Linked DNA regions of Coraliomargarita algicola. The protein of the gene in region 2 interacts with the protein of the main gene of each other region in a pairwise test. Links are inferred from orthologs where the notes say so. Each region holds a gene or a part of one and is shown on either strand. Other genes may lie near its edges.

Region 1 (8,043 bases), 1.3 Mb from region 2 along the record:
CAAAGCGAATCTTAGTGCCCGGCACCTCGAAACGTGCGTCAAAGAGATACGCGAGTTTCTCAATTCTCCGCAATCGAGCAGAGTATTCGTCTTCGTAAGGATCAAGATCAGGGATGCCTTCGTTTGAGTTCACAGGTCCGAAGGTGACTCACTTTAAACAAACTTACAATATGTAAGCCAAAAAATTACGGCGAACCCGCCGAGGGTACCACCAGAAATTGACAAATCGGCGCACCTCCAACTCCATGTAAGCCATACAAACTCCCAGTAACGAACTCGCCGTTGAAATCTCCACGCACAAGAAACTGCCAACATTGCAATGTGATCCTCCCCGAAGACACAAGCAAATGCCCTAGCTGCAAGCGCAGCCAAAACCACGCGGCCGAACTCACAGCGCTCTTCCTCTGCACCCTAGTGATTGCATTGACCTTTTGGTTTCAACTATCGACCCCGCAGAAAAAAACGACAGACAGCCACACCCCCGAGCGCCACCCCCCCGAGCGCCTAAGCAGTTCGACTTTCCCAGCCTCCGCAGCGCCAAGAGAGGTCGCAGCCAAAACGCCCCTCCCTCGCCCCATCACATCGGCCCTCAAGCAGCGCCCAGAGCCCGTAAATCAATACATCACCACAGACAGGACACCCAGAATCACAAGCAAGCCCTCAGCCCCGAAGTTATCAGCTACGCGCTACCAAAACACACGCTTCTTACAAGCTCAGGGAGATTACCCTTTCTATGTGGCTGAGAAAAAATGGGACAATCGAAAACAAAGCTACAATTTCTACCGGGTAGGCATGCAAGGTAGCGAACGCGTAATCCGACACGACGTGCGCCGTTACTTCATATCGGAGAATCAATCCGATTACCCCGAGCCAGAGGGCGGATGCGGCCCCACCGCGTTGCTCAACTTATACATCTGGTATTCTAAATTCGGTTTAATTCATGAGTCGGTAAAGCACTCGGATCCGTATACTTACAAGCAGCTAAAGTTCAAGCAGATCGACCAAATCATTAATAGAATACAGGGAAACTCGCGCAGCCGCGCCGATGGAACAAACCTAGTGGAACAAGTGGTCGCAATCGACGAGTTAGGACGCAAGGCCAGTAACGACAAGACACGCATTCATTTCGAATACAAACAACCCCCTTTAAATCGTCACGATTTCCTCAACTTAACCCGTAACTATCGCGCTGGCATTCTAACCGTGCGTCCCAAAGACCCGATGACTGGCCGACTCATGAACTATCATGCCGTGCTCGTGATCCGCGGCGACACCTCCGGCAAAATCACGATCGCCAACTGGGGAAAATTCTCACACGGACGCATTGTCAACCGCCAAGGCAAGCAATGGTTCGTCCCCGACGATGCTACACAGTATGAAATGCAAGTCGAGCGACTCACGACACTGATCCCGTTTACGCCGACAACTTAGCCGCAGATAAAAAACATCTCGTATCCACAAAACTCTATTTTGGGACACAGCGGAACCGCGAAAGCCAAACGTCCAACAACAATCCCCCGGTTCAAAGAACCGAGGCCACTAAAAGATCTCCCCCGCGTCGCTTGAGCTCAGCCGCGCCCCCATTCAAATCACCCGCGTCCGCGAACGGACACACTACAACAGCGCACAGTCTACTCGACCACGTCCAGCAGCCACAGGGAAAAATCATTCTGCCTCTAATGATTCTGCCCAAAAATGCCACAATAAGCCCATCCCCGGTTCAAAGAACCGAGGCCACGAAAAGCTCCTCCCGCGCCGCTTGAGCTCAGCCGCGCCCCCATTCGAATCACCGGCGTCCGCGAACGGACACACTACAACAGCGCACAGTCAGCTCGGCCACGTCCAGCAGCCACAAGAAAAATGATTCTGCCTCTAATGATTCTGCCAAAAAATGCCACAATAAGCCCCCCCGGTTCAAAGAACCGAGGCTGGAGAGACTCTAGTCCACCTCGGGCGCGGGCCCGAAATGAAATGCAAAGTCCTCTAGGTTACCATCCGGGCCGGTTAACTGAGCTTCAACGAGGCCACCGAGTTCTGTCTTACCGTAAAAAATAATCTCACGTGAAGCAGTCTCCGAGGTCTGCCCGTCGATGCCTAACGACATCTTCGAGCTACCTTTACCAGTATAGCTGATCACGCCGTCTTTCAGCGTGTAACTCAAAGTAAAACTAAAACCTACGGGCACGGTGTCATAGATCGTTTCCATCTTGGAAACACCCTCCCCGAGATCGACCTTGTGCTCGCCCACGGGAAACTGTAACTCGGGCCCAATGTGCAGCGAAGCCTTTTCACCAGGCTCCAGAACTACCGAAGGATATACATAAAGACCTCGAATCGCGGCTCCATTCTGCGCGCGATCCAAGACCTTAGCCGAAATAAGCAGAGGTTCCGCAGTCCCCCACAGCGGCAGGAGCAACATACAAACATTCAGGATCTTCTTCATAATTTATTCAGCCCCTCAAGTCTTACTGAGCTCTTAAGAATCAGCACTCTTACTTCTGCACCAGCTCCCAACCATCAGTGTGGATCATCGCTTCGGCCTTTTTAAACTTCAAAGTCTTTTCTTCGCTACCTTTGCGGATGGTCACCGTGTCATTGCGACCGATCTTGGGCAATTCGCGACGGATGGGCTCGACCTTGGGCAGTTCAACGGGCCTCTGCGGCGCCGCGGCTTGTGGCTCCTGTGCCGCGGCAGCACCCGCGAGTGCACCCGCACTTTGCTCACTACCGGTGCCGGGGCCGGCGACTTGTGCCACCTTCGACATGCGAGCGAGCATGTTGTTAAAGGCTTCGGCGCTGGTGGCGCTGCGGAAGACGGAATTACAAATCTCTGTGCGGACGTTACTCATCAACTCCTGGAAGAAGCCGTAGGCCTCGCTCTTGTATTCGTTGAGAGGATCTTTTTGACCGTAACTGCGCAAGTTCACACTGCGGCGCAGCTCTTCCATCTCCGTCAAGTGATCTTGCCAGCGACGGTTGAGCGAGCGAATGATTAAGTAGCGCTCGAGCCCAATGAGGGCTTCTTTGTCTTCAAACTCTTCGCGTTGATCATAAGCTTCGTTGATCTTGCCAAGGATCAGCTCGTGCTGCGCTTCTGCACTCAGCGTTTCGATTTCCTCGGCCTTCAGCGCGATCGGGAAGTAGGCATTGAGCCAGCCTAGGAAACGATCCATCGCCTCGGTATCCGACTTCTCGGCATCGAGTGTGTTGAGGCGCTCTTCGAGCTCCTCATCGATCATTTCGAAGATGATCTCGCGCGGCGTGTCGGAATGGATGGTATCGTTGCGCAGACCGTAGATCACTTCACGCTGCGTGTTCAACACGTCATCGAACTGGAGCAAACGCTTACGAATCGAGAAGTTTTGTTGCTCGACCTTCTTTTGAGCGTTTTCGATCGACCAGTTCAGAGCGGGGTGTTCCAGCTCTTCGCCCTCGGTCATGGACTTTTCCAGAATGCGGGAAATCGGGCCTGCATTGGCAAAGAGACGCATCAGGTCGTCTTCCAATGAAACGAAAAACTTCGACATACCGGGGTCGCCTTGACGGGCACAACGACCACGCAACTGGCGGTCGATCCGGCGGGATTCGTGACGCTCGGTGCCGATCACGAAGAGGCCACCGAGCTCGTCCACGCCTGGCCCGAGTTTGATATCCGTGCCACGACCCGCCATATTGGTGGCGATGGTAACGGCCCCCTTTTGACCAGCATTGGCGACGATTTCAGCTTCTTGGGCGTGAAATTTGGCGTTCAACACGCTGTGCACGATCTTGCTGCGCTTGAGCATGCGGGAGAGCAGTTCAGAGGCTTCCACCGACGCGGTGCCAACCAGCACAGGCTGCCCGGTCTTGTTCGCGTCCTTAATCTGGTCGATGACCGCATTAAACTTTTCACGACGTGTCTTGAAGACGACGTCGTTGAGGTCTTTGCGAATGTTCGGCTTGTTGGTGGGAATCACCATCACCGAGAGGCCGTAAATTTCGTGAAACTCGGAGGCTTCTGTTTCCGCGGTGCCCGTCATGCCAGCCAGCTTGTCATACATGCGGAAGTAATTCTGAATCGTAACCGTGGCGTAAGTCTTGGTCTCCTTCTCGATGGTGCAATTCTCTTTGGCTTCCACTGCTTGGTGAAGGCCATCGGACCAGCGGCGACCGGGCATGACACGACCGGTGTTTTGGTCGACGATGTTGACCTTGCCCTCTTGCACCACATATTCCTTGTCACGCTCGTAGAGACTGTAGGCACGCAGCAACTGACTGATGCAGTGGATGCGCTCGCTGGTCGTCTGAAAAATGGTTTCGGCTTGCTGCTTGGCATGCTGCTTCTCCTCGGGAGAAAGGGCCTCTTGCTTATCGATTTCGATAAACTGGGTCGGCAAGTCGGGCAGCATGAAGGCGTCCGGATCGTCGGGGCTCATCAAGGTGCGCCCCTTTTCGGTGAGGTCGGCCTGTTGCTGCTTCTCGTCGATCACGTAGTAGAGCGCCTCCTTGAGTGCATAGCGTTGCTCTTTGTTGAAGTCGCTGTTCATCTCCAGGTCGAACTTGTCAACGGCACGGCGAATCGCGGGCACCTCGTTGAGACGGTGAAACTGCTTGTTCTTCGGCATGCCCAGCTTGACCTGATAGAGCTTGGACACCGCCTCTTGCTTGGCATCTTGACTGGCGCTATCGTCTTCCAACACAGTCTTGGCCTCGGCGACCAGCCTGTTACAAAAGGACTGCTGCTGCGAAAAGAGGTTCTGAATGCTGGGCTTGACCTCGTGAAAGGGCAAAGGGTTGTCATCCTGCATCGGACCGGAAATAATCAAGGGCGTGCGCGCCTCATCGACCAAAATAGAGTCCACTTCGTCAATAATACAGAAGTAGTGATCGCGCTGCACTTGGTCTTCCTTGCGACTGGTCATCCCATTATCGCGCAAGTAGTCGAAGCCGAACTCGGAAGCAGTGCCGTAGGTGATGTTGCAATTATACATCTCACGACGCGTCTGCGGGTCCATGCTATTTTGGATACAGCCGACTGTCAGCCCTAGGAAACGGAACAGGTGCCCCATCCACTCGGAGTCACGGCGAGCCAGGTAGTCATTGACGGTGATCAACTGACAATTACGTCCGCTCAACGCATTTAAATACAGCGGGCAGGTCGAAACCAGAGTCTTACCTTCACCCGTCGCCATTTCCGCGATACGCTTTTCGTGGAGTGCGATACCACCGATAAACTGCACGTCGTAGTGCACCATCTCCCAGGGCAGTTGGTGTCCACAGACATCGTAGCTTTGGCCACACATGCGACGCGCCGCGCTCTTCACCGCTGCAAAGGCCTCGGGCAACAGATCGTCGAGGCTCTCGCCCCCCTCTTGGTTGCGCTTCATGAATTCGGCCGTCTTCGCACGAAGTTGCTCATCGGTGAGCGATTGATACTCCACTTCGTAAGCGTTGATACGCTCGATGATGGGCTGACACTTCTTGAGGTATTTACCGTAGTGACGACCAGAGAATTTCTTTAGAATAGATGAGATCATGAGACCTGTTAGCTGCGTTTGAAATAAGAATTACGCGAAGTTCGAGCTCATAGAGGACACTCGAAATGCGAAAAAGTGGCCAAAATGGTAAAAATCACGATGGCTGGCAAGAGTCTTATCTTTCCAAGATCATATGAACGAAATTCGCATGCAGCTGAGTTATGCGCTCTTTCTTAACTGAACTCAACGCGGCCTGTTGCTGACACCAGGACGAATAATCGACCAACTCAGCGCGCTCGGCGGCATCCAATCGTGCCAAAGCGGGCAAAAAAGTCGCTCGCAACGGCGCAGCGGAGCGTCCCTCACCATTCGTGCTTATTTGGAAACCGTGCTGATAAGCAAATGCGATATAAAGCTTCGCACAAGTCATCGGATCGGGCTCCGACCAGAGAGCCAAGATCTGCCGCGCCAAATGGAAGCGCCCCGATATCGCCCGCGTCTCTGTGTTGCCATAGACGGCATCCTCCGATTCCTCCTCGCCGACGCTCTCGGTCGCCATGGCACGCAACTCAGGCGTCAAGATCCGCCAGTCATTACGCCAAACGATCCACAACAAACTATTCACATTACTCTGCGTAAAGCGCAGTTCTTTACGCACCCAATCAAAACAGGCCTGACGGTCTTCCGGGCGCAGCTCTTCGGCGTAGCTCGCAAGCTGAACAAGAAAATGCTCCTTTTGATGGGGCATCTTCACTAAATCCACATGCCGCATTACAAGAGGATAATAGCGAGCGGCATCTCGTTCGATCAAGTTGATCGACGCATTCGTATAATTATAGCCTGGATCAGGAAAGCCGTTTGCCTTGGGGTCGATCACATAGAGCAAGGCCGCATCAACCGAAAGATCCGTATAACGCATCGGCTCTTTTTGCGGCACCAGCAAATTGAGCGCACGTGCACGCAAGTAATTGTTGGTATAATCCGCGCGTATCAAACGTATGAGGCGCGCCACCTGAGCGGACTCATCAGGCATCGCATCCGCACGCTGCAATATTTGAAAGCAATCCACGAAAAGTGCATCCTCATCCGTCGTATCAATCCACTGCTGAGCGAGCCGCACACCCCGCGCTCGATCGGCTATATAGATTCGATTCAACACCTCCCCCGGCTCTTGATGATCCCCCCGCTGGAGGCTGCTTTCCAACACTTCCGCATAGGCAGCCGGATAGTGCGCATGCAGGCGCCGCAGTGCCCAACGAGCCCCATAGCGCTCCTCCAAGACCCAGGTTTTCAATGCATCCACATCCTCAGCCAACTCAAGCTTCAGTAGCGCACCTTGCAAAGACTGGCGAAATGAAAAGCGCTCTTGATCTTCCACGCTCACCTCAATCGCTTTGAGTTGAGCGAGCAGGAGCGCTCGTTGCTCAATCAACACCTGCGCTTCTGGAATGTGCGAAGTTGATTGGCCATAACGCACTCCATAATCTTTCAACTTCGGCGCAATCGCCCAAATCGCCTGCTGCAGCGATTCCTTTTCCGCCAGCAATGCACTGGTATCCGACGCCGGCAAAGCAGCGTCTGATAAGATGGACTCGATTTGAGACCGCGCCACAGCCACACCCCGCTCGCCCGCCACCTCCACCGCGATCTGAACAACAGGCTGCGACATCGCGCTCGCATCAGCCACATAACGATTTAAAATCGCAAGCACGGTAGCCTCAATTGCCTCATCCGTCTCTGCAGAAGAGAGATCCACATGCTGCGGCAGCACACGCGTCAGCAATGAATTAGCATAATTAAGCCTGACCTCCTGATCGATTTTGAAATTTATTCGCTTCGCCAGCTCCACGCCCCAATTCCAAAGCGTCCCCGACCAAACAATCGGCATGTCTGGTGCCGCAGTCGCCCATAGCTGCAGATAGCCCCGACCATCGGCCGAGGACCAAGCAGAACTCATCGAACTTCGTTTCGGCCGCTCATAATCCTGGCGATACTCCACCTGAATCTGCGGTAAACTCCCGATCCGAGCACTCACAGCCTGTGCCATCGATGCATCGAGTGTCGCAAAAGTCAGTTCATACTTCGTAGGCGAAAAGACCGCATCGTAGAGTCGAGCACCGCCCGGCGTACGCACTTGACCCGAAGCAAAGTAAGCATCGCCATCCGCAAAACTGACGTAGTAATGACGCGACCCCGTCGAATAACACTGCGAGGGCGAATCATCCAATGACAAACGCAAGGGTGTCAAAGCCGCCTCTGTCGGCTCAAGCACGAGATCAAATTTCGCCCGATGTGCCGCGCTACGACTTTGGTCGATCCAGAGCCGCATACTCTCTGCGGGACTCAGCTGCCAAAAATCTGCCGGCAGCCACTGGGGCTCACTCGGCTCCGAGCGGGGCACCTGCGGCGCGCGCCCGGGCTTTGCCATATAAGAAAATAAAGCTGAATCACTCAATTCAACCAATGAGGCTCGCGCAGGTGACTTTGAATACGATGCTGAAAGCAAGCCGACGAACAGGCACAAAGAAGGGGTAAAGCACCTAAATAGCATAAAGACCGTTATGCACCTAACGCAATTCAAAGCAAG
Region 2 (7,307 bases):
TTAGCACTGGCCCGCTGGCCTTTTTACTCGCGACAGCGATCAGCCTACCACTCTACGTATGTGCGACCGCCTCCATCCCGATGGCCTATGCACTCATGGCAGCGGGGCTTTCGCCCGGCGCAGCCTTGGTATTTCTGATTGCAGGCCCTGCAACGAATACCGCCACCATCGTCACCGTATGGAAGATGCTCGGCCGGCGCGCCACCGCGATCTACCTACTCTGCCTCTTGCTGATCTCTTGGCTGGCTGGCTGGTTATTAAACTCTGCCCTCAAGCAAGATGCCGATGCCAGCGCCATGCACGCGCACGGCAGCATGCACCCCAGCCTCTGGCAACATGCCACCGGTATATTGCTGATCGGCTTGCTGGTTTTCTCGTATTGGAAAAGCCGCCAGCAGACCACAAAGTCTTGCTGTGCAGGCTAAGACCTAGGGGCTTCATTGATGAAGCCCCTGGAAATGAATAATTATTTGCGATTCACGTATCCACGACACAGCTTGGCGGATTGGAATATTTACACACAAAGATCGCTGAATTCGCGGGAGACTGGACTCCTTGGACTTTGCTTGCGCTCTATACTCTTAGCTCAGGGCTCATTCTGTGGCGTCTGCATGCGATGGCGCAACGCGGCCGCAGTAGTGCCGTCCTGAGTGCCGGTTTACTGCCCTATGCCACGGGATGGGGAAACCTATGCTTAGTCTGGCTGCTGCTCCGAATCGACGGCCCCACCGAAGCCATCCCCCTCAACCTATGGACAAATAATCTCACGAGTCTCAGCCTCATGCTGGCCTTACCCGCGCTCATCTGGGGGCTTAAACTCATTCCGGACTCACAAAGCAAAAAATCGTCGCCAGCATCCCCCGCAATCCGCGGCCCGTTCATACTGAATTGTGTCACGTTCATACTCTTAAGCCTGGCCACCTGGCAGCTGGGGCAAGATGGCGAGATCGATCGTAACGAAGGCTTCGCTCTACTAGGTCTATTTGCCCTGTGGCAATGCCTACAAATCTTTCAAGCGCTCAAACGAACACCTGCTGCAAGCACTGTAAGTATCCCTCTGAGCTTGCTCGATGGCCTACTCATTTTAGTCGGTGGCTTTATCAGCCTACTCGCCGTCGATGGTATCGTCACGACGCTCATGGCACAAGAAACAGGCTTCTTCAGCATCCTGCAGCTAGGCCTGCTCACGGGAGCACTCATGCTATTGCCCAATGCAATGCTAGCCTGGCACTACGCGCGCCAACAACGTGCGGACGCGGTCTACCACTCGCAACTGAGCGACGCTCATATCTGCATGCCGCTTTGCCTCGCTCTGTGCGCGATCTTCAAACCTCTGGCATTGCCGACTTTTTTACTAGACGGCCTGCTATTCCTATCCGCGCTCGCACTGGTGCACCTGCTCTGCCTACAACTACTCAAGGAATTACCCAAATTAGTGGCGGCCGGACTACTCGCCGTCTATGCGTATGCGCTCTTTATACAGTTTTCGCTATGACAACAAACTCCCCCATCATTGATGTGCTTTGCGTGGGCTACGCCTGTGTCGACATTAACTTCACAGCGCCCCACCACCCCGGAACGGACGAAAAAGTGCGTGCTTTGTCGATGCATAGCTGCGGTGGCGGCCCCGCCTCCAACGCGGCCGTGGCGATCGCACGCCTGGGAGGCAATGCCGCTTTTGCCGGCTATTTAGGCAGCGACGCTTTTGGTGAAGCCCACCTGCGAGAGCTGATCGAAGCAGGCGTCCAAAGCAGCGGCATCCATCGCGCCGCCGCCCCCACCCCAGTGGCTGCTGTCACCATTAAGCCAGACGGCCAACGCTCGATTATAGATTATCGTGCACCCAGTGCACTCGCCCCCGATGACAGCATAAGCCTGCACAGCAGCCCCGCCCGTGTCTTATTGGTCGATGGTCACCAACCACTCCTCTCATTAAAGCTGGTAGACGAGGCACGGAGTCTGGGCATACCCAGTGTGTTGGATGCCGGCTCGATTAACGACGGCACTCAACTGCTCTATAACAAGGTCGACTACTTGATCACTTCAGAGAAATTTGCCCGTCAGTTTAGTGGAGAAGACGCGCCACGCTCGGCACTGGCCTCACTGGACGGTGCGGCACCGTTCACCGCAGTGACTTGGGGCGCTGAGGGTGTTTATTGGCAAGATGAGGAGGGCCAGCACCACATGCCGGCCTTCGACATCGAAGCCGTCGACACCACCGGAGCAGGCGATGCCTTTCACGGCGCCTTCGCACTAGGACTCGCACAAGGCATGCCGCTACGCGAAAATCTCAGACGCGCCTGCGCCACCGCAGCTTTGACCTGCCTAAAAACAGGTGCACGCGACGCACTGCCGAAGCGACAGCAAGTGGACGCACTTTGCGGGCTGTGAATTTCACCCCGCACCGACTCAGAAGCTACGAGGTCTGAATGCCCAGTGACTTTGTTAGGATTCCAAACAGCTCATAATTTCGAACAAATGCAGGCACAGTCTCCGAACCGGGACCGAAGGCAAACAGCTCCACACACTCCGAAGTGTGATTCCCCGAAGTCCAACCGACTGCAGTCATCGCTTGAAGCTGCGCACCAAAGGCTTCGATAAAGGCGCCACTTAAATATTTCGCTTTTGCTTTAATCGCACGTTGAACGATGGCCGCCTGCTCGGGAGTCGCATCGATGCCGAAGGCCATTTTGACATACTTAGGATCAAACTTCTTTGCCTCCATCAGACGTGAATGCAGCCATTCGAAGCTGTATTTCAGTTGATTGATTCGGTCCAGTGCGGGGCCACTATCTTTATAACCAGCCCCCGCGCCGTTCAGCTGACAACCTGCGGTGCCATGATCTGTCGTAATCACCAACATCGTGTCTGGGTGCGCATCAATATACTCCAATGCAAGAGGAATGCAGGCATCAAACTCCAAAAACTCATGTAATATGGCTCCTGCATCATTGGCGTGCCCGGCATGATCCACACGCCCTCCTTCGACTTGTAGCACAAAACCATCTTTAGCCCGATCCAGCCGGGCTAACGCGACGCGAAACATATCGACCAAGCTAGGCGTGTCCTCGCGTGGCTGCTGATTTTCACGATCAATTGCATAAGGTATGTGACTCTTTGCAAATAAACCGATCAAAGGCCCCTGCCCCGCAGCGGCCTCGGTCAGCTCTGTGCGGTTTCTCACATACGTGTAGCCCTTATCCACAAAGCGTGGGATATATTGAATCACACTGCCATCTTCACGCTTCTGGGTGAAATGACGTGCCCCGCCACCGAGAATAACATCGACCTCGCGCTCTAAATATTGCTGAGCGATCTCATCTTCCATGTTACGTTCAGGCACATTGGCCGCAAAACCTGCCGGCGTGGCATGCGTGACACGACAAGTCGTCACCAGTCCAGTCGCCTTACCCGCCTCCTTCGCGTAGCTAAAGATAGGCTTCAGCGATTCCCCGGCTGCGTCTACATTGACCGCGCCGTTGTCAATGCGCTGACCACAGCCCCAGGAGCTGGCGGCCGCCGAAGAGTCCGTAACTGGCGAACTCGCCGAAGCAGTATCCTGATACGCACGCTGCAGATCTTCGCGTTCAAACAGCTGCATCCAATTTAATGGCGTCTGCTGGTGTCGCAATTTCCAATGGTGAGCCAGGCCCACAGTGCCATTAGACAAGCCATCCACCACTAGAAAAATGACGTTTTTTGCCTGTCCTGACGAGTGCTCCGCACCTCGCCCCGCAGTCGACGCTGAAGCGACCGCAGCAGAGCTCGATAAAAATGAAGCCGCACCAGCAAGTCCGGACAGTTTTAAAAATTGGCGACGAGAGGCTGGAGTTAAATTTTCCATGCCACAAGAGCTATCAGTAAAACGTCGCTGCGAAAGCCGGAAATTAAAATTATAGGCTTATTCACCAAAATATAAAAAACGCCGTCCCCGGAACAGGAACGACGTTGAAAGATCAGCGTGCTGCTGAAGACTAGTCACGGTAGCCTTCAATATTGCCAGACTTGTAACGCTCCATCAGTAGCCCCGACCCCGTCGAGCCCTCATATGCGGTCTTTTGCGTCGCACCGTCATTGCCCATGGTCGAAGAACCTGTAGCAGGCGCAGCTTCTTCAGTCATGGATGCGTTATCGTTCGACGCGCAGCCAGAAAAGAAGAGTGCAGCGATGAGAAGTGTAATAATGTGTGATAGTTTCATAATATATAATGAGTTGCAGTCTTACGCTCAGCCATTTTTTCAATGATTGCAACACTCTTGAGGTTTATTCTTCAATTCAATTAGGGTCTCGCCTAAAATATTGGGCAGGATTCTATGTTAAAAGTCAGCATGGAGACGGGCTCTGGCTTGCTTAAAGGCCTGAACCCACACATGGTCCCAAAATCTATAGATGATGAGCACAGCTAATACGACACACACACATCCCCGTTTTCCTTATTTTAACCGCGAACTGAGTTGGTTGGCCTTCAATCGGCGTGTGCTGGAACAAGCTGAGTCGACTGAATATCCACTGCTGGAAAGAATGAAGTTCCTGGCCTTCGTCAGCTCGAACCTCGACGAATTCTTCGAAATCCGGGTCGCAGGCCTACTCCAGCAAGTCAAATCCGGCGCAATCGAACGCGGTCCCGACGGTCTCGGCCCTAAAGAGCAAATTCGCCGTATCCATAGTATTTGTAAGCGTCTGGTCGCGGATCAGTACGATTGCTGGGAGCAGCAAATCGTCCCAGGTCTAAAGAAATCCGACATTTTATTCTCCAGTATCGACGAATTAACCCGCAACGAGAAGAAATGGGTGGAGACCTACTTCGAGGAACAGATCTTCCCCGTGCTCACACCACTGGCGATCGACCCCGCTCACCCATTCCCGCAGCTGACCAATAAGGCGCTCTACATTCTCGCCTCCATCGACGACCCAGAAACACGTATCATCGAGCGCATGATGGCGATCATTCCCATCCCTCGGGTGCTGCCCCGAATTATCAAAGTCGGCGTCACTCGCCGTGGTAAGCCCGAAGTTTATGTATTTCTCAGCGATATCGTGCAGCGCTTCATTAAGCGCCTGTTCCCTGGCTATCGTGTGACCTCCTCCGTGCCCTTCCGCATCACTCGCAACAGCGATCTCTATATCGACGAAGAAGAAGTCGAAAACCTCCTGCGCAAGATCGAAGAAGAATTAATGAACATGCACAAGGGAGCTGCCGTGCGTTTGGAGATCGCTAAAGGGGCCGATCCGGCACTCATGCAAGAGTTCCTCGAAGCGATCAAGCTACAGCCGGAAAACGTATACACCATCGAAGGCCCACTCAATTTCTTCCGCCTAATGAGCGCCTACGACCTAATCGATCGTCCTGACCTAAAATTCCCCCACCACACGCCCTACGTACCCAAGGAACTCGAGAATCCGGAACGCATCTTCGAGCAAATCGCAACCAAGGACATACTTCTGCACCATCCTTACGAGAGCTTTCAGCCCTTTATTGATTTTCTCAATCAAGCCGCACGCGATCCCCATGTGTTTGCCATCAAGCAGACTCTCTATCGCACATCGGGTGACTCTCCAATTATTAAAGCTCTCATCGATGCTTCCCGCCGCGGCAAGCAAGTCACCGTGCTGGTCGAAATCAAAGCACGCTTCGATGAAGCCAATAACATCCAATGGGCACGCCAGCTCGAAGATGTCGGCGTCCACGTGGTCTACGGCCTCGTCGGCCTCAAAACCCACTGTAAGACCTGCATGGTCGTTCGCCGCGAAGATACCATTCTACGTCGTTACGTCCACCTCGGCACCGGTAACTACAATCCCAAAACCGCCCGCCTCTACACCGATCTCAGCTTTTTTACATGTAAGGAAGACATCACCAGTGAGGTCGCCGGCCTCTTTAACACCCTCACCGGCTTCTCTCTCACTCCGAGTTTCAAGAAGCTTCTCGTCGCACCTTTCACCCTGCATAGTAACATGCAGAAACACATTCGCGCCGAAACGCGTAACGCCAAGGCAGGCAAGCCCGCACGCATCATTGTGCAGACCAATAGCCTCGTAGACCAAGAGACCATCGACAATCTTTACCGTGCCTCACAAGCCGGCGTAAAAATCGACCTCATCGTACGTGGCATTTGCAACCTGGTGCCGAACATCAAAGGCGTCAGCGACAACATCCGCGTACGCAGCATCCTCGGGCGCTACCTCGAGCACAGCCGAATCTTCTACTTCGAAAACAGCAGCGGCAACCAACCACATATTTTTGCCGGTAGCGCCGACTGGATGCCACGCAACTTCTACCGCCGCATCGAGGCCATCTTCCCAATCGAAGACCCCGATCATCGCGCCCGCATACTCGACCTGCTTGAAACCTATCTCAAAGATACGCGTAACGCCCGAATCCTGCGCTCCAACGGCTCCTATCATAAGCCCTCGCGTAAGAATGATGCCCAACTCTTCAGCGCTCAAGAAGCCTTCTTCAAGCATTTCGAAGCCAAACGCACTGCACAGGCCCAAGAACTGACCGAAGATCCTAAAATCATGCCAGTCACGGAAGTGATCGAGCCTGCATAAGCGCCCCGGCAGCTGCCTAGAATTGTCATCACCAGCGGCCCCAGCACTTCTGATTTTCACACTTTCAATTTCCGCCAACTTTCATATCCACAAATAAATGTCCGCCGAATATAACGAAGATAGTATCAAATCCCTCGACTGGAAACAACACATCCGCCTCCGCCCCGGTATGTACATCGGGAAACTGGGCGATGGTTCCTCCTCCGACGACGGTATTTATATCCTCCTCAAAGAAGTCATCGACAACTCGATCGATGAATTCGTGATGGGCAACGGCAAGGTGATCGAAGTCAACATCGATGGCACCCACGTCGCCGTCCGCGACTACGGACGCGGCATCCCCCTCGGCAAACTCAAAGACTGCGCTTCCAAAATCAACACCGGTGCGAAGTACGACTCCGAAGCTTTCAAAAAGTCTGTCGGCCTCAACGGCGTCGGTATCAAGGCCGTTAACGCCCTCTCTTCCGAATTCGAAATCCAAGCCTACCGCGACGGTAAAACTCGTTGCGTCAGCTTTTCACAAGGCGAAGTCGTCTCCGAAGATCTCAAAGACCGCGACGACAGCGAGTCTAAAGACGGCACCGCACTACGCTTCGACGCCGATCCAGAAATTTTCGGTGCCGTACGCTTCCGCGACGACTACGTCGAAAACATGCTCTGGAACTACGCCTATCTAAACAGTGGCCTGACCATCGTCTACAACGGCAAAAAATTTAAGTCCGACAAAGGCCTTCACGACCTACTGGACAATAAAA

What was found.
Region 1: the proteins of SH580_RS06910 (region 2) and secA interact in binary tests that used the Escherichia coli proteins (3 or more experiments, as listed by UniProt). The link is inferred for Coraliomargarita algicola from one-to-one orthologs.

Annotation. Positions count from the first base shown.
Region 1 is NZ_CP138858.1:3,103,002-3,111,044, reverse strand. Bases 2,293-5,883 are described here. They hold secA (preprotein translocase subunit SecA), read right to left. Parts: upstream 5,517-5,883; coding sequence 2,493-5,516; downstream 2,293-2,492. Other genes in these bases: SH580_RS12615 (hypothetical protein), read right to left, coding at 5,632-5,883; SH580_RS12625 (hypothetical protein), read right to left, coding at 2,293-2,443. In the rest of the region: SH580_RS12635 (DUF4112 domain-containing protein), read right to left, coding at 1-133; SH580_RS12630 (hypothetical protein), read left to right, coding at 322-1,431; more of SH580_RS12625, read right to left, coding at 1,940-2,292; more of SH580_RS12615, read right to left, coding at 5,884-7,884. UniProt on the Escherichia coli protein: Required for protein export, interacts with the SecYEG preprotein conducting channel.
Region 2 is NZ_CP138858.1:1,801,487-1,808,793, forward strand. What follows is about bases 1,631-4,485. They hold SH580_RS06910 (alkaline phosphatase), read right to left. Parts: upstream 3,845-4,485; coding sequence 2,417-3,844; downstream 1,631-2,416. Other genes in these bases: SH580_RS06905 (PfkB family carbohydrate kinase), read left to right, coding at 1,631-2,391; SH580_RS06915 (hypothetical protein), read right to left, coding at 3,975-4,199; ppk1 (polyphosphate kinase 1), read left to right, coding at 4,390-4,485. In the rest of the region: SH580_RS06895 (SO_0444 family Cu/Zn efflux transporter), read left to right, coding at 1-425; SH580_RS06900 (sodium:calcium symporter), read left to right, coding at 506-1,495; more of SH580_RS06905, read left to right, coding at 1,492-1,630; more of ppk1, read left to right, coding at 4,486-6,552; SH580_RS06925 (DNA topoisomerase IV subunit B), read left to right, coding at 6,650-7,307.